One region of the Duganella sp. AC237 genome, then DNA from elsewhere that is predicted to be linked to it. Evidence: riboswitches for the same ligand, from Rfam matches in the RefSeq annotation. Region 1 holds a riboswitch; each other region holds the start of a gene.
The links. A riboswitch is a leader RNA that binds a small molecule or an ion and turns the genes downstream of it on or off. The one in region 1 is predicted to bind cobalamin.

Region 1 (4,501 bases):
GCCGCACCGTGGCGTGCCGACCAAGCCGCTGCGCATCATGATCATGGGGATCCCCAACGTCGGCAAGTCGACGCTGATGAACGCGCTGCTCAAGCGGAAAGTGGCCAAGGTCGGCGACGAGCCGGCGGTGACCAAGCAGCAGCAAAAGCTTTACCTGGACAAGAACACCATCCTGGTCGACACGCCCGGCATGCTGTGGCCGAAGATCGCGCTGCCCAGCGACGGTTTGATGCTGGCCGCCAGCCACGCCATCGGCTCGAACGCCTTGATCGAGGAGGAGGTGGCGGTGTTCCTGGCCGACGAAATGCTGAAGTACTACCCGCAGCTGCTGGTGGCGCGTTACGGCTTCAAGGACATCGAAACCTTCGACGGCATCGCGGTGGTGGAGGGCGTGGCGGCCAAGCGCGGCTTCCGCCAGAAGGGTGGCGACCTGGATTTCGAGAAGGCGTCGCACACCTTCCTTGGCGACTACCGCAGCGGCACGTTGGGCCGCATCTCGCTGGAGACGCCGGCGTCGCGCAAGGAGCGGCTGGACACTTACGCGGTGGAAGCCGCGGCCAAAGCGGCCGAGAAGGCAGCGATCGCCGAAGCCAAGGCCGCCGAATACGCCAAGGGTAAACGCGGAACGTAATTCCTAACGCTCTACGCGCCGCCGAAGCGGAAACTACTCACCGCCAACGACCCCATAAACGCATCCTCGTGATACGGCACGGATGCCGGCTCGTCCTCGGCCGCCCCCAACGCCACCATCAGCGGCAGCAAATGCTCCTCGCGCGGATGCGCCACGCGCGCGGCCGGCGCCTTCTCCCACTCGACCAACGCCGCCGTGCGCTCCGCCGGCGGCAGCGCCATGGCCGCCCGCAGCCAGCCGTCGAATTGATGCGACGCCGCCGCGCCCTGCGCGTTGAACGCCCGCAGATTGTGGTAACTCAGCCCGCTGCCGATGATCAGCACTCCCTCCTTGCGCAATGGCGCCAGCAGACGTCCCACCTCCAGGTGCGTCTTCGGATCGAGTCCGTGCTTGAGCGACAGCTGCACGATCGGCACGTCGGCGTCCGGATACACCGGATACATGGCGCTGAAGGTGCCGTGGTCGAATCCGCGCTGCCCGTCCAGTTGCGCCGGATGGCCGCCCGCGTCGAGCAGTTGTTTGACCTGCGCCGCCAGTTCCGGCGCGCCCGGGGCGCTGTACTGCACCTCGTAGGTGTGCGGCGGGAAGCCGCCGTAGTCGTACAACATCGGCGGCTTGGCCGACGAGGACAGCATGAAGTCGCGGCCTTCCCAGTGCGAGGTAACGACCAGCACCGCTTTCGGTGTGACGCCCAGCTGGCGCGGGATATCGCGCAGCGAAGCGTCCAGCTTTGCGTACAGGTGGCCGACGGTGTCCATCATGAAGGGCCACGGGCCGCCGCCGTGGGACAGGAAGTAGGTGGGAAGGGTTTGGGTGGTGCTCATGGCATTGCTCCGGTATCGTTGTTATATCTACTATGGGGATGTAATGCCCGGCAATCAATGCATGAAATGTAGATAGGTCCTATCGAAATGCTGAATGATGCCGGACCCGGCCCCTGTCGGGGCGCGGCGGTGTTGGCAGGCGTATAATGCCGGGGTTCTGGTGCCTGCGCATGTGTTCACGTGCGCGGTTAAACGGGAAACACAGGGCCGCTTCCGCATTCCGCGAACCGGCCAAGGTGTGCTGCCCCCGCAACGGTAACGCCCGCGCTTTGTCGAGAGTCGCTCCGACCGCGCCGGCCAGCCCGGATATCGGCCAGACCAGGGGGAGCGCGCGCCGTCGACCGGTGCGCGGCTTCCGTACACTTCCGACTTGCGGGGACGCAGGCGCGGATGTCTCTTTTGAAAACGATTTACCATGAATTCCTTCGCGTTTGTTCCGCCTTCGGCGCCACGTTTGCTGGCTGCCGCCGTTTCCCTTTGCTTTACCGCCGCCGCTATCGTGCCGGCCACCGCCATCGCGCAAGACGCGGTCGGCGCGCAGGTCGCCCAGGTGCTGGCGCCGGTCGTCATCACCGGTTCGCGCTTCGACGCCGATCCGGCGCTGGCCCCGATCGGCGCCACGGTGATCTCTGCCGAGGATATCCGCCGCGCCGGCGTCAGCGACGTCAATTCGGCGATCCGCAAAATCGGCGGCGTCTACGGCCGTCAAAGCCTGAACGGCAGCCCGGACTTCGATCTCGACCTGCGCGGCTTCGGCACCAACAGCAGCCAGAATCTGGTGATCGTTCTCGATGGCGTGCGCCTGTCGGAAAATGAGTTGAGCACCGCGATTCTGTCGACCATTCCGGTCGATACCGTGGACCGCATCGAAATCACACGCGGCGGCGCCAGCGTGTTGTACGGCGACGGCGCCACCGGTGGCGTTATCAATATCGTCACCAAGAATCCGGGCAAGAACACCCGCCGTGGCAGCGTGTTTGTCGAGGGTGGCCGCTTCAACGCCGGCGAGGCCCGCGTGTCGGCGGCGCAGGCGTGGGAAGGCTTCGCGGCCGATGCGACCCTGGGCCACCAGCGCACCGACAACTACCGCGACAACAACGAATTCAAACAGACGCAGTTCAGCGGCGGCGCGCAGTGGTTCAACGATGTCGGGCGCGTGGGCTTCCGTTATGAAGGCGCGCGCCAGGACATGCGTTTGCCGGGATCGCTGACGGAGGCGCAATACATGGCCAATCCGCGCCAGGACAGTTCACCCGACGATCACGGCTCGCTTGACAGCGACCGCTTCACCATTTTCAGTCAGTACCGGGTGGCCGACTACGATCTGGCGGCCGATCTGTCCTACCGCAAGAAGACCGTCGACACGACCTATTTCTTCGGCGGTTTCCCCTCGCCCAGCACCTACGACAGCAAGCAGATTCAGTTCTCGCCGCGCGTGCGTCGCCTGGGCCAGATTGGCGGCATGCTCAATGAAGTGGTGGCCGGTATCGACCTGACCAAGTGGGAGCGCACCACCGAGGCGTCGTTCTCGGCGGCGGACGCGAACCAAAAATCGAAAGCGATCTACGTGCGAGACGAGTTGCGATTCGACGCAGCCCACCAGGGCCGCGTCTCGGCCGGCGTGCGGCGCGAGGTCTTCGACAAGGACTTCAGTGACCCGAAAGGTTTCGCCACCACTGGCTATGACGTCGCGCAGGGGCTGAACGCGTGGGAGCTGCAAGCGAGCTATATGCCGCTGAATGGTTTGACGGTATTCGGCAAGGCGGGACTAAGCTACCGCGTCGCCAATTCGGACGAAAACGCGGCCACGCGGGTGATCAATGCCGCGCTGCTGCCGCAGAAGTCGCACGATCTGGAGTTCGGTGCCAGCTTCGCCAACGCCGTGCACAAAGTGACGGCGCGCGTGTTCCGCCATAACCTGAGCAACGAGATCTTCTACGATCCAACCAACTTCGCCAACATCAACCTCGACCCGACCAAACGCCGCGGCGTCGAACTCGATGCGGAGCAACGCATCGCCACCGACTGGACCGTCAGCGCGCATTACCAGCATGTCGATGCCAAGTTCCGCGAAGGCGCCAACAGCGGCAAGCAAATGGTGCTGGTGCCGGAGAATACGCTGAGCGCGCGCCTGAGCTGGACCCCGGCCGATGGTCAGTCCGCCGACATCGGCACGCAGTGGGTCGACAGCCAGCGCTACGGCTCGGACTTCGACAACAGCTGCGCAGGAAAAATTCCCGGCTTCGCCACCGTCGACGCCCGCTATGCCCGCAAGATCGGCCAGTGGGAGTTCGCGGTGTCCGGCCTCAACCTGACGGACAAGCAGTACTACTCGCAAGCGTTTTCCTGCAAGGCCGGCATCTATGCGGCCGACGGCCGCCAGCTCAAGCTGTCGGCGCGCTACGAGTTTTAAGCGGGTTTTAATCGCCGATCAGGCGCGAACAGCCACCTCGCGCCTGAAAAGTGGTAATCTCCGCTCGTGGCGTGGTTGGACGTGTCACCCGCCGCGCAAAGATGCGCTTTAATTTGGAACGGGTACGAAAATGAAAGAAATCAGCGACGAACGCAAGGCCGCCGAAGGCAAGGTGATGCACCTCTATAAAGAGTCATCACCGGCCATCGAGACGCTGTTCGAGTGGGCGTATATCAACCATGTCGCCTGGAGCCTGGTGGTGGTGTTGGCGGGCTTGGTCTTCTGGCTGGTGGTCGCCTTGGCCAACGCGGAAAACCAGCGCTATGCGCTGATGACCAAAAAGTGCGAAGATCCGATGTTCAAGGGCGAGATCGACAAAAAGTGCCTGCGCAGCGTCGATTCGCGCGACCATTGGTGGCAGCACGTGGCCTACGCGCTGAAAAACACCAGTCCGGAGAAGTAACCCTGATTACAAGCCCGCGCCAGCGGGCTTTTTTACAAGGCGAGCGATGAAACAAGTGATGGTGGTGACCGGCAGCAGCCGGGGCATAGGCGCGGCGACGGCCTTGATGGCGAGCCGCCGTGGCTACGCCGTCTGCATCAACTACGTCAGCAACGGCGAGGCGGCCGAAC
Region 2 (4,501 bases), 1.9 Mb from region 1:
CACGTAAATATTGTCGTATGAGCAGCGTGCTATCAGGTCATGGATCAACGCAGTGCCGTCACCACCGGGTTGGCCCGCATCATAGCCGTCGACCCGCATGGCTTCCAGGATGCGCATCAGCGACGCCGGCGCATCCAGCCCGACCGCGTTGCCGATCTGCGAAGCCTTGCTGCTGGAATTGGTGAACATGAAGGCGATTCGCTTCTCCGCGTTCGGCAGCCGCTTCAGCCGCGCGAAACGTGCGGCGATGCCGGCGATGCGCGCCACACGGTCCGGCAACGGGTCGTACTCGACCGCCTCGTTCGGCAAACCCGCGGCGCGCGCCTTGAACGACAGCGGCACCGTGATAATGCGGCCATCGAATTCCGGCAGGACCACGTTCATCGCCGTATCGAGCGGATTGAGGCCGCGCGCCGACTGGCTCCACTGGTCAAGCGTCATGCCGCTGGTGATGGCTTGCAGCACCGGCACGTCGAGCGCCTCCAGCACGCCGACCGACCATCCGGCCGGCGTCGGGCCGCCCGGCGTGATCTCGCCCATCGCGAACGAGGTGGTGTTGATCAGTACATCGACATGCGCTCCCGAGGCATCGGCGACATGGCGCAACGCGCCGGGCAAGCTGCCGCCATCGCCGGCACCGGCGCGCAGCGACGACGTAAACACCGGCAGCACGTTCATGCCGCGCGCTTCCAGCGCGGCCAGCATGGCGTCGATGAAACGCGTATTCCCGCTCATCCAGTGGGCGCGGTAAAACACGATGCCCACGCTGGGACGCGCCGGATCGCGCAGTGCCAGCCAATCGGCCAGGCCGGCGCCGGGCGCCAGATCCGGATGATAGATGCCGTGTTCCGGCAGCGGGTGGGCCGGCTCGAAACCGAAGCCGGTCAATAGCAGGTGGTCGGAAAGATAGCGCAGCAGTTGCGCCAGATTGGCGCTGCCGCCGGCCTGGAAGTACTTCAACGTCATCTGCAGCACGTCCGCCGACGCCGCCGACACCGCGGCCAGTTCCGGATCCGGCTCGCCGGTGCCGCTGACGACGATCAAATGCCGGCCATGGCGGCGCGCGTGGTCCACCAGCTCCGAAAATCCGGGAACGCCGCCAAGCCGGCCCAACACGCGCACGATGATCACACGCGCCGCGCGCAAATCCCCCTCCAGCAGCCCGGCCATCGAGGTATCCGCATCGAGCGATTGCAGGTTCACGCCCGCCACCGCGCCGAAGCCCGCAGGCAGCTGCGCCCGCGCCTGATGCAGCACCGTCAAATCGTTGGACGCATGGGTCAGCAGCGCGATGTGCGCCGGGCCGGTTGTTGTTTCAAGCATCTTTGGGGTCCGGTGCGCAGGTATCGCCTTCACCAAGGCGATGGAATATCAGGTCGCCGACTTCGCGTCCGCCGATCAGGTGTTCGTTGACGATGCGTTCCGCATTGGCCTCGTTCACCCGCTGGTACCACACGCCTTCCGGATAGACCACCATCACCGGCCCCTCGTAGCGGCAGGCCACCATGCAATGGGTGCGCGTGCGCTTGACCGCAAGTTCCGGATGGGCGTCGATCATTTCGCCCATGCGCTCGAACACGGCCTGCGCGCGCCCCTCGGCGGGAGCGCAACGCGGACCGACGCACATGAAGATGTGACGGTGGTGGGTTCTCATCGATCGGCGAAACGCTTGTGAAAGAAGCCTGCCAGCGCGCCCAGCGCCAGCCAGAACACGCCGTTGGCGAGCGCGGTGGCATAGACGAAGGAACGCTGCAAATGCTCCGGCGCGACGCTGGCATGAACCAACGGCTGCGGCGCGCCGACCAGATGCGGCACCATCAGCAGCGCGACGGCCGCCAGCTTCAGCGCCCAATGGCGTCCAAAGGCCAGCAGCGCCAGCGCGGTGGCGGTCGACATTGCGGTTGCGATCCACCAGCCCTGGCGCGCGGCCACCGGCGCGGCGGCGGTGCCGGGCAGCTCCGGTGGCAAACCGATCGACGGCGCCAGGAAGAACACCGCGTAACCGGCGACGCCCCAGAGCAGGCCGGATCGCCAGTCGACCGGCCGTCCGCGCAGCCCGATGGCGGCCGCCAGCAGCAATCCATAACCGACCGCCATGCTGACGTCTGCCAGCGCGGTGTACAGCGTGCGCTCGACGCCGTCCTCCGGCTGCCAGCCGCCATGCTCATGCGCCGCTTCGTGCGCGGCTTCGTGCGCTGTTTCGCGGGTTTCTTCGTGCGCCGCTTCGTGCGCATGCTGCGCGCCGTCGGCGTGCGTATGCACCACCGGCGCCGCCTCGCCGGCCGATTCCAGCACCTCGGCCTGGGCGATGATGCGCGTCACCTGCAAGTGCTGCACGCCGGTCAGCATCAAGCCTGCCAGCAGGCCCGCCGCCGCGGCGGTGCGCACCATCCGATTGAACATGCCGGTGCCCGCACCGGCGCCGGTACGGCTCAATGACACGGGAAGCCCGCCGAGTGGCGGCTGTCGTGGGCGGCGTTATGCAGCGCTTCCATCGACGCGAATCCCGCGCCGAACAGCAGCACCGCGCCAAGGCTGGCGGCCATCGTGGCGGCAATCAGCTTGTCTTTCAGTGCGACGGGACGGGCATGTGCGGGGGAATGGGCCTGGGCCTGGCCGGCGTGGATGGTGTTGATGGACATATCGTTTTCTCCGAAAAGCAGCGGCGACCACGGGGTCGGAAAGCTCGTATCGGAAGATGGACCAGGGGAGAGAGGAATGCGGCGCCAGGAAGAACCGGAACGAAGGTGCGCGGATCAAACCATGACAGTTCTCCACCCGTATCGCCCTCCGCAATACAAACGTGTTTACCGCTACTGGCTGGTTTCCGGGCTGGCGAGTGGGCATCCGTGTGGATACACCTGGATTTGCGCCTTCCCATGCTGTCGCACAGTGGCATCGTACAAATCCTTAACCTCGCTTACCGTTGCGGGGGCAGCGCCGGCATTGCCGTTCCAGCGGAACGGCGCACCGGCTTCCCATTTAAATCTGCAAACGATCATTTGCAGATACCAGAAGCTGACTACCGGCGCAGTATAGGTCTGCGACTGCGGAATTGCAAGACGATCATGCCATCGTGTGTGCGCCGGTGAAGAATGGCCTGGGCGTCAGCCGTCCACCGGATGCGCCGGCGTATCCAGCATCAGCTGATAGAACGCCAGGTCCAGCCAGCGGTCGAACTTGAAGGCGGCATGACGAATAGTGCCTGCATGCACGAATCCCGCCTGTTCATGCAGGGCGATGCTGGCGGCGTTGGCGGCGTCGATGCCGCCAACCAGGATGTGCAGGTCGGCCTGCCGCGCGGCGTCGATGATGGCGCTTAGCAAAGTGCGCCCCAAGCCTTTGCCGCGCTGGTCGCCGCGCACATAGACCGAGTGCTCGACCGAGTATTTATTGGCCGGAAAGCCCCGAAACGCGCCGTAACTGGCGAATCCCAGCAACTCGCCCGCGCCGTCCTCCAGCCCGATGACGGGATAGCCGCCGGCCCGCTTGGCCGCGAACCAGTTCTTCATCGTTTCCATCGTGCGCGGATGGTATTCGTAGAGCGCGGTCGAGTTGGCGATGGCGTCGTTGAAGATGGCGAGGATGGCTGGCGCGTGACGCTCTTCCGAACAGCTGACGAGTTGCATTGAGGCTCCGAAATAAGGGCTTGGATTGAGACTGCTCAACATGATAGACGATAAATCTCAAGCCTTCCAACGGCCATCCCTGTCATCCAGACATTTTCGTACAGAAAATTAGGACAAAGGAATAGACTGGCTGACGAAAGTACTTTCCATGTTGTAATATCACGAAAAATGGGTATCGCGCCTCACCAATAATAATAGAGCGAGGTAGCATCAATCATGAAATTAGCGCATGCGCCGTCTATTCGGACCCGGCTGATCTGGCTGGTGGTGGTTTGCGTCGTCCCCGCGTCGCTGATGGTGGTGAAGATGATCGCCTCCGACTACGAGTTCGCGCGCGCCGCTTTCATCCGCAGCGCCATGACGACCGCCCACGCCAACGCCATGGCGATCGACAAGGAATTCGCCGTCATCGAATCGACGCTCAAGGTGCTCGCCACCTCGCCCAGCCTGCTGGGCGAGGACCTCAAGCCGTTCTACGATCAGGCGCGCGCCATCTGCGCCAGCCAGGATATTTTCAACATCGTGCTCGAAGACGGCGCGGGCCAGCAGCTGATCAACACCTTCAAGCCCTACGGCGCCGCGCTGCCCAGCACGAGCATCGACCACCTGTTGACCTACATGCGGGACAACGACACCACCGCCATTTCACAGGTATCCATGGGCCCCCTGTCGAAGCGCTACATCGTCGCCGTCGCCGTTCCGGTCACCAGGAAGTCGAACGGCTTCAACGCGCTGAGCGCGGTGGTGACGGTGGAGCGCTTCGGCACCATCCTCAAACAGCAGCAATATCCCGAACACTGGATCGCCACCATCCTCGATAACAAGGGCACGGTGGTCGCGCGCACCAGCGACATGCAGCGCTACGTCGGGCA
Region 3 (4,501 bases), 2.2 Mb from region 1:
GCTGGAACGACATGGACATGCTCGAAGTGGGCAACGGCATGAGCGAAGATGAAGACCGCGCCCATCTGTCGATCTGGGCCATGATGGCCTCGCCCCTGATCCTGGGCAACGACCTGCGTTCCATGTCGGAGTCGACCCGCCGCATCCTGACCAACCCCGGCGTGATCGCGGTGAGCCAGGACAAGCTGGGTATTCAAGCGCTGCGCGTATTGGCCGACGGTCCGCTGGAGGTCTATGCCAAGCCGCTCGACGGTGGCGAATGGGCACTGATGTTCCTGAACCGTTCCAACCAGGCGGCCGACGTTCACCATGACTGGAAGAAGCAAGTGCTGACCGATGACCTGAGCAAGCGGTCGGTCGATTTCAAGCAGAACGTCTACCGCTGGTCCGACCTGTGGAGCAAAAAGACGGGCGACACCAGCGGCACGCTGCGAGCGAGGCTGGCGCCGCACAGCGTGCTGATGTTGCGCCTGGGCGGCCCTGCGAAACCATAGGAAACGCGCTGCGGCGCCGCTTTAGAAGCGCCAGGCCAGCCCGGCCCGTAACGTGCGCATCTCGCCGGGATGGGTGTGGATGTCGGCCACCGGCGCCGCCTCGCCCGGCAGTTGCGACGCGTAATAGTAATCGATGTCGCTGACGCGTCGATCCAGCAGGTTCAGCACCTCGATGGTGACCTTGAGGTTCGGCGCCAGCTTGTAGCCGAGCTTCATGTTGACCAAGGTCGACGACGGCGACCGCACCGTGTTGTCCTCGCTCAGCGCGCGCGGTCCGAAGTAGCGCAGCCGCACCCCACCCGACCATGGCCCCGATTCCCCCGACACGCCGGCCGAGGCGGTGCGGCTGATCGAACCCGGAATGAAATCGCCGGCCGGATCGCTGTCGCGGAAGCGAGCGCGCGACCAGGCCAGGTTGGCGTCGACAATCCAGTCCTTTGCTGGCGAATAGAAATTGGCCAATTCCACGCCGTGGCGCCGGCTCGGGCGCCCGGCCTCGGTGGTGCCGGCGTCGCCGATGAAGATCAGTTCGGAATCGAGGTCGAGCCGCCAGGCGGCGATGGTCGTCTGCAGGCCGGGAACCAGGCCGACCAGGCGCAGTCCCGCCTCCTTGCCGGTGGCCTTGACCAGCGGCGTGGCGCGCTCGATCGCGGCGCCATCGGCATCGACCGCCAGGCCGGTCTTGGGATCGACGGTCCCGGTGACGCCGCGCGCGTCGTTGCTATGGAAGCCGCGTCCCCAGTTCAGGTACACCTCGGCGTTCTTGCCGGGCGTGAAAACGGCGGTGAATTTGGGACTGGTGATGGAGGCGTCGACCTTGCCCGAGTTGGCGCCGGTATCGCTGTCCACATCGAACGCATAGCGGTCCGACCGCACGCCGGCCACGGTGCGCAGCCAGGGCGTCCAGACGACGCTGCTCGACAGGTAGACGGCGGCGGCGCGCTCCCTGACCTCGTCCTCGCGCACCGTCGACAGGCGCCGGCGCGCTTCGCTCAGATACAAGCCGACCGGCGACAAGCGGTCCTGGCGCAGTTGCACGCCCACCGAAGTCTCGGCAGCGAAGGGGCCGAGCTTGTGCTGCCAGGCGCGTTCCGCGTTCAGGCCAAGGATCTGGCGGCTCTCGGCCTGGTGAAACTGATCGCCATGTTCCGGATCGTCAAGCACATAGGTGAAATTGCTGAACAGGTCCAGGCGCGATTTGACCACGTAGGCGCCGACTTTGCCATAGCCGTCGGCGTATTGGCGCGTCCACTCGGCGGATGCGCTGTAACGCGACGTTTCGCCACCGTCGCTGGGATCGAGCGCGCCGTAGCGGCCGATCAAGCCGCTGTCGAGCGCGCGTTGCGGCACCTGGTCGGTCGAATTCCATGACGAGTGCATGCCCATCGCGGTCAGCCTCAGGTCGTCGTCGCCGCTGCGCAGACTATATGACAGCACGCCGTTCACGCGCTTGTAGTCTTCGGGCGTGTCCCACGGGCCATCCTGGCCCGCGCGCTCGATCGCGTACAGCAGCGTGCCGGCCGCAAGCGGCGTCGAATTGGCCACCAGCATGCGCGCAAAGCGGTTCTGGCCCGCCTCCACGCTGAGCAATCCCTGCTGCATCTGCCGCACGTAGTCGAAGGCGGCCGCGCCGGCGGCCGAAAAATCGCCCTCCTCCGCGTAGTAGGTGCCCTTCTTGTACTGGATGGTGGCCACCAGTTCCGGGATCAGGAAATTGAGGTCCGAATAGCCCTGGCCGTGCGCGTTGGTCGGCAGGTTCACCGGCATGCCCATCACCGTGGTACGGAAGTCGGTGCCGTGATCGAGATTGAAGCCGCGCGCGAAATACTGGTTGGCCTTGCCGTCGCCGGCGTGCTGGGTCACGATCAGGCCGGGCACCGCTTCGAGCAGCTCGCCGGTGCGCAGCAGCGGGCGGTTTTCCAGCTGCTTGGCGGTCACCGTGCCCTGGTTGGCGGAATCGGCCACGCCGAGGGGAATCAGGCTGGCCGAGACCTGCACCTGTTGCACGGGCGGGCTGTCGGCGGCGGGGGTGTTGTCGTTGCCGTTGCCGTTGTTGTTGGCGAAGGCGGGCAAGGCCGTCAGCAGCATCGCTGGAAGCAGGCGCAGGCGTGGCAGGCTGCGGGGGATGGCGTGGTGGTTCATGGGACTTTCGATTGCGACCGGCTGGCGGTCTTTTTTATACGGCGCATTCCTCGTGCACCGAGAAAAAAAGAAGCAGTCGCGAACAGGGGCGGAGGACGGAGACTGTTGAGGCGTGAGCCGGGTTCCGTCGACCACAAATACGACAGGTCCCGGTCGCTTGCTTCCATCTGTCCTGGCCGGTATCCGGGCTAACAGGACCAATCACCCCGCCTTCCCATGCCGAACGCACAGTGGACTGTTGAGCTGACCGGCCGGCGCTGTCGCAATGACATGCCGGCGCCTGTTTTACCGTTGCGGGGACAGCACACGTTTGCCGCCGGCCTCCCGACGCGTGTTTCCCGTTTAACTGCGGCCAAGACATGGCCGCGAGCACCAAAACGGCGCCATCATACCCCGGCCATGACAACCAGGCAACTCTCGACATCGTTCAACCTGCCGAGAAATCCAAATGCAACCATCTTGCAACTACAGGACAACAGTGCAATAATCTAAAGTAACCAACAATCGAAATCAAGGAGCATGATGATCACCCTCCCCCGAAACCGACGTCACTGGTTGCGCGATGTCGCCGGCCTGGCCCTTGGCGGTGTCGGCCTCGCCGCCGCACCGCGCGGCGCCGCTGCAACCGAAGCCTCCGGGAAATGGGAGAGCCTGGCCGCGCATTACGATGTGGCGCCCGATTTCATCAATCTCGAGAACGCCTACTACGGCATCATGCCGACGCCGGTGGCCGAGGACTTCAAGCGCAACATCGACACCCTGAACCGTCAGAACTCGCGCTATCTGCGCAGCCAGTTCGACCGCGACGGAATCGAAGCCATCCGCGCCAGCCTGGCCGCGCATGCCGGCGTCGCCACCGGTGAAATCGCCATCACCCGGGGCGCCAGCGAGTCGCTGCAAAACCTGATCGCCAACTACCGGCCGCTGAAGGCCGGCGACACCGTCATGGTCGGCAACCTCGACTACGACACCATGATCGACGCGATGAACGACCTGGCGCGCCGTCGCGGCGCCAATGTCGCGACGGTGCGCATTCCCGAACCGGCTACGCGCCAGGCGGTAATCGACACTTACGAACAGGCGTTGCGGCAGCATCCGCGCACCCGCCTGCTGCTGCTGACGCACATCAGCCACCGCACCGGACTGGTGATACCGGTGGCCGAGATCGTCGCACTGGCCAAGCGCCGCAACGTCGACGTCATCGTCGACATCGCGCAGTCCTGGGGCCAGCTCGATTTCCGCATCCCGGACCTCGGCGCCGATTTCGTCGGCGCCAACCTGCACAAATGGATAGGGGCGCCGCTGGGGCTGGGTTTCCTGTACATCCGCGAATCGCGCCTGCAAGACATCGATATCCAGCTGGGCAACAGCAGCTACCCGGCCACCGACATCCGCGCGCGCGTCCATTCCGGCACCGTCAACGCCGCCAGCGTCATGACCATTCCCGCCGCGCTGAAATACCACGGCCAGATTCCGCTGGCCGAGCGCAGCGCCCGGCTGCGCGAACTGCGCGACTACTGGGTGCGGCGCGTGCTGGACGCGCCGGGCGTGCAGATCCTCACTCCCGAGGAGCCCGGCATGTACGGCGCGGTCACCTCCTTCCGCCTGCGCGGCAAGACCAGTTTCGAGGACAACGTGGCGCTGGCCAAACGGCTGATGGACGAGCATGGCATTTTCACCGTCGCGCGCAGCGGCCCGGTGGGCGGCGCCTGCATCCGCGTGACGCCGGCCTTCTTCACCCGCACGTCGGACCTGGACCGGCTGGTGGCCGCCATCCGCGCGCTTGCCGCCAAGGCGTAAGCGCTCGCGGCCGGCGGCTCGCCGCGCGCCGTCCGCCCGCGCTCGCGCTCAGTGCGACACCGAAC
Region 4 (4,501 bases), 4.3 Mb from region 1:
ATAACGCCGTAATCCGTCCCACGTGTTTTCGTGTCTATTTATAGCCGTAGCGGATACCCGCAAACACCTTCGAACCCGGCGTGTTGTAGTACCGCGCCAGGTCGTACTGCTTGTCGCCGATGTTGTTCCAGCGGACCAGCGCCGACCAGTCGCGCGAGAAGGCGTAGGTCGCGTACAGGTTCACCAGCCCGTAGCCGCCCAGGCGGTTGCTGTTGGCCGCGTCGTCATAGCGGTCTCCCGATACTTCCAGCTCCACGCCGGCCTTCAGCGCGCCGATGGCATAGTCGGCGGTCAGGTTGCCGTGTTTTTTCGAGCGGCGCTGCAGGCGCTTGCCGGTCGTCTCATCCTTCGGGTCCTGCAGATCGAGGTTGGCGGCGAGGTTGATCCCGGCCAGCCTGGTGGCGGCCGACAGCGTGATGCCCTCCAGCGTGGCGCGATTGACGTTGTAAGCGCAGCCGCTTGGATAGCCGGCGCGGCCGAACGGGCATGGGTTGATGTTGACGAGCATGTCCGTCAGGCGGTTGCGGTAGTAGCCGGCGCTCAGCGTGTTGACGCCATCGTCGTAACGCAGGCCGATTTCGGCGTTACGGCCTTCTTCCGGTTTGTTGGCGGGATTGCCGTACTCCGGGAAGTACAACTCATTGTAGGTCGGCGCGCGGAAGCTGCTGCCGTAGCTGGCGGTGGCGCGCAATGCCTGTGTGATGTTGTAGCCGTAGCCCAGCGAGCCGGTATTCTGCGAGCCGTAGACCGTGTTGTCGCGGCGGACGCTCGCGCTCAGAAGATTGGCGCCGCGACGGGCGTTGTACGAGGCGGCGAACGAATTGGTGTCGCGCTGGCGGTTCAGCACACCGTTGGAGCCGTTACTCTGTACCTTCTCTTCGCGGTGCTCGTACAGCAGTTGCAGCAGGTCGGCGCCGACACGCACATCGTTTTGCCAGGTGATGAAGCTTTGCTTGGTCTTGATGCGCGCATAGCCGGCGGCGGTGGCGTTGGTGTAGTTTTCGCCTTTGTCCTTGGTCTCCGAGTATTGCAGCAGGCTGTCCCAGACCGGCAGCAGTTGCGCCTTGGCGTAGACGCTGGCGGTGTCGATGACGTTCTTGCTGCGCACGTCGTAGGTGCCGGCACGCAGGGCGTCGTACTGCGAATCGAGTTTGCTATGCAGGAAAAGCGCACCGGCCTCGTAGCCCTTGGCCAGTTGCAGGCTGAATTGACCGGAGACGTTTTCCTTGTCGTAGCCGTCGTCGTCCGGATTGTACGAGGTCAGGCCGGGACGGGAGGTCGAGAAGCCGTCGGACTTTTCCTTGCCGGCGCTGACCGCGTAGCCGAAGCTGTGTTCACCGCCGGTGGCGCCCGATACCGTCACATCGGCTTCGCGCGTGTTGTCGCTGCCATAGCCGGCGAAGGCCGTCACCGCTGGCGCGCCCTTGCCTTTTTTGGTGAAGATCTGGATCACGCCGCCGATCGCGTCGGCGCCGTACAGGGAGCTCAGTGCGCCGTAGACGATCTCGATATGGTCGATCGCGGTCAGCGGAATGGCGCTCCAGTTGGCGGCGCCGGTGGTGGACGAGCCGATACGCACGCCGTCGACCAGCACGATGCTTTGATTGCTGTTGGCGCCACGGATGTAGACGTTGGACGAGCTGCCCGCGCCGCCGTTGCGCGTCACTTCGATGCCGCGCTGGCGTTTGAGCAGGTCGACCACCGAGCCGGCGCCGGCTTCGGCGATTTGTTCGGCCTTGATGGTGACGGTGTCGCTGATGATGTCGGCCAGCGGTTGCGGCGTGCGGGTGGCGGTCACCACGACGGTGTCGGCGGGCGCCTCGTCGGCATGGGCGACGTTGTGCGAGAAGGCGGCGGCCATTGCCAGTGCCAGCGAGGTCAGTGCCGCCGGGCGGGGGGCCAGGCGGGAGAGCGGAAAGGACATGATTTATTTTTCTGTTAGGAGCAACCGGCCTACTTCCCCGTGGGCCAGATTGAACAGAAGCGGAGAGCCGAGAGATGCGCGCGCGCATTCGGTTCGCCCACTTCCACCTGCTTTGGCCGGTATCCGGGCTGGCAAGTTAGACCATCTCACCTTCCCATGCGGAGCACAGTGGTTGTCAGAGCTGGTTTGTCGCGCGCCGCGCGACACTTGCTTACCGTTGCGGGGGCAGCACACGTGGGCCGCCGGGCGGCTTCGTGTTTCCCGTTTAACTGCGCATCCGGACGGACGCGCGGGCACCAAAGCCGGTCATTATACGGCTTTGCGGGGGGCTCCCCTAGTGAAAAATAGTTCACAGTTGGTGGGAGACGACAGGCTTTTTTCGATATGATGGCTGCCGCCAAACAAACCAAGCCCTTTTCATTGTCGCAGGAGCGCGCATGTTCGACCTACGTTCTTCCCAGCCTCCGTCTACGCCCGCGCGCGCGGTGCGGCCGATGGTCAATCCCCGCCCGTTGGTGAGCGTGGTGCCGATTTTCGACGGCCACCAGTGCGTCGTCGTCGATAATTTTTTGGCGGAACCGGAGATCATGGTGGAGTACGCCGCGCTGGAGCACCGGCATTTCGTCGACTCGGCCGGTAACTATTATCCGGGACCGGAGCTGCCGCTAACGGGTCGCATCGTCGCCAGCATGCAGGAAGCGTTCTTGCTGCATGCGCGCACGCCGCTCAAGGCGCGCCGTGTGCTCAGCATACACAGCCGCCTGTCGCTGGTGACGCGTCGTCCGGAGCAGCTGTTGCCGGGCCAGCGCATTCCGCACCGCGACTCCTACGGCCTGGGGCCTATGGAAGGCGTCGGCGCGATGGTGCTGTATCTGTTCAAGGACGAGCGGCTCGGCGGCACCAGCTTTTTCAAGCCCAAGCTTCCGATCGAGGAAATCGACGCCTGGTTGCTTGACTTGAAGCGCATGGACCAGGCGGGGGAGGCGCCGGCCGGCGTCTCCGCGCCGACCTACGCCATCGCCTCCGACGACCATTTCGAGAAAGTGCTGACGGTCGAGCCCAAGTTCAATCGGGCGATTTTCTACAATGGTGGGCTGTTCCACTCCGGGTTTATCACGCGACCGGAGTTGATGGTCGACGATCCGACGGTCGGAAGGCTGACCGTCAACGCCTTTCTCAAACTGCGGATGGCTGCGACTTGAAGGTGACGGCGACGGGCGTCACGCCAGGACAAGTTGGGCGCCGTAGGCGATATGGTGCGGCGTCCGGGCGGCTTGCAGGGCCATCTCCGGCGGCGGCAGGCCGGCGTGGCAGGCGGACAGCAAACGCATGGCGCCCGCGTGGCAGATGACGATGGCCTCGCCGTTGTCGCCCAGCTGGCGCTGGAGGTCGGCGTGGAAAGCTGCGATGCGCGCGGCCATGTGCAATACGCTCTCGCCGCCGCCCGGTTGGTAGTTGACCAGATCCGCAGCCCAGGCGTCGACGTCGGCGCGCGGAATGTCGTCCCAGGCGCGCATCTCCCAGCCGCCGAAGTGCATTTCTACCAGGCGGGCGTCGAAAATCGGCGTGGCCGACAGGCCGGCGGCCAGTCCGGCGCAGCGGCGCAATGGACTGGAATATAGCGGCAAACCGGCCGGCAGTCGCGGCGCCAGCTCGGCGAGGGTGCGCGCCAGTTCCGCCGGCGCGACGTCCAGATCGGTGCTGCCATAGCAGACGCCCGCCGCGAGCAGCGGTTGGGGATGACGAATGAGTATCAGCCGCACGGCTCAGAAAACCTCAAATGGCGCGCTGGTATGCAGCCCGGCGAGCACGCACAGATAGAAGACCACCTCGGTCACTTGCTGTACCGCGCCGAGGCAGTCCCCCGTGTATCCGCCGATGCGGCGAACGAACTTCCGCGCCAGCCAGAAGGTCGCCACCAATGCGAAGGCGCAGCCGCTGATCAGCATTGTCCACGACAGCCAGCCCAGATATATAAGTATCAGCGCAGGCAGCAAAGCCGTGATGGCCGCGATGGCGAATTCCATGGTGCGCATTTTTTGGGCCAGCGGCTTGGCCTTGCCCTCGGCGCGCGCGTAGTCCAGCCGCCAGATCAGCGAGACCGCCATCAGTCGCGACATCGGGTGCGCCACCAGCAGGGCCGCCAATACCCCGAACGGTGGTATTCGGGTCAAGATCGCGCACTTCAGCAGCAGCAGGCAGAAGATCCCGATCGCGCCGTAGGCGCCGATGCGCGAATCCTTCATGATTTCCAGCACGCGTTCCGGCGTCATGCCGCCGCCGAAACCGTCGCACATATCGGCAAAGCCGTCTTCATGGAAGGCGCCGGTGGCGTAAATGCCGGCGGCGGCCGACAGGATGACGGCGATCACTGGAGGGAAGAACTTGAAGGCGACCGCGTAGACCGCTCCGGCGATCAGCGCGACGACCACGCCGACCAGCGGAAAATAGCGCGACGCCTGATTGAGCCAGGCGGGATCGAAGCCCACCCAGCGCGGGATCGGCAGGCGCGTGAAGAACTGCAGCGCGGTGAAGAACAGTCGGAGCTGGTGCACTGGCGCTGCCCTTACTCAGACT

Region 2: linked by a shared signal. The riboswitch ahead of AC0IYS_RS16730 (CbtB domain-containing protein) and the one ahead of AC0IYS_RS08570 (TonB-dependent receptor) in region 1 are both predicted to bind cobalamin.
Region 3: linked by a shared signal. The riboswitch ahead of AC0IYS_RS17790 (TonB-dependent receptor) and the one ahead of AC0IYS_RS08570 (TonB-dependent receptor) in region 1 are both predicted to bind cobalamin.
Region 4: linked by a shared signal. The riboswitch ahead of AC0IYS_RS27265 (TonB-dependent receptor domain-containing protein) and the one ahead of AC0IYS_RS08570 (TonB-dependent receptor) in region 1 are both predicted to bind cobalamin.

What each region holds. Positions count from the first base shown of each region.
Region 1 covers NZ_CEEDEW010000003.1:1,839,577-1,844,077, forward strand. The annotation lists gene ylqF (ribosome biogenesis GTPase YlqF) at 1-631, shown strand, start outside; gene AC0IYS_RS08565 (DODA-type extradiol aromatic ring-opening family dioxygenase) at 643-1,455, opposite strand; cobalamin riboswitch at 1,597-1,787, shown strand; gene AC0IYS_RS08570 (TonB-dependent receptor) at 1,871-3,868, shown strand; gene AC0IYS_RS08575 (hypothetical protein) at 3,999-4,331, shown strand; gene AC0IYS_RS08580 (SDR family oxidoreductase) at 4,378-4,501, shown strand, end outside.
Region 2 covers NZ_CEEDEW010000003.1:3,770,278-3,774,778, forward strand. The annotation lists gene AC0IYS_RS16715 (cobaltochelatase subunit CobN) at 1-1,323, opposite strand, end outside; gene AC0IYS_RS16720 ((2Fe-2S) ferredoxin domain-containing protein) at 1,316-1,654, opposite strand; gene AC0IYS_RS16725 (CbtA family protein) at 1,651-2,391, opposite strand; gene AC0IYS_RS16730 (CbtB domain-containing protein) at 2,433-2,642, opposite strand; cobalamin riboswitch at 2,802-3,031, opposite strand; gene AC0IYS_RS16735 (GNAT family N-acetyltransferase) at 3,108-3,629, opposite strand; gene AC0IYS_RS16740 (cache domain-containing protein) at 3,846-4,501, shown strand, end outside.
Region 3 covers NZ_CEEDEW010000003.1:4,033,034-4,037,534, forward strand. The annotation lists gene AC0IYS_RS17785 (glycoside hydrolase family 27 protein) at 1-494, shown strand, start outside; gene AC0IYS_RS17790 (TonB-dependent receptor) at 516-2,636, opposite strand; cobalamin riboswitch at 2,794-3,028, opposite strand; gene AC0IYS_RS17795 (aminotransferase class V-fold PLP-dependent enzyme) at 3,159-4,436, shown strand; gene AC0IYS_RS17800 (hypothetical protein) at 4,485-4,501, opposite strand, start outside.
Region 4 covers NZ_CEEDEW010000003.1:6,150,356-6,154,856, reverse strand. The annotation lists gene AC0IYS_RS27265 (TonB-dependent receptor domain-containing protein) at 35-1,924, opposite strand; cobalamin riboswitch at 2,022-2,240, opposite strand; gene AC0IYS_RS27260 (DUF6445 family protein) at 2,362-3,126, shown strand; gene AC0IYS_RS27255 (histidine phosphatase family protein) at 3,145-3,687, opposite strand; gene AC0IYS_RS27250 (adenosylcobinamide-GDP ribazoletransferase) at 3,691-4,479, opposite strand; gene cobT (nicotinate-nucleotide--dimethylbenzimidazole phosphoribosyltransferase) at 4,491-4,501, opposite strand, start outside.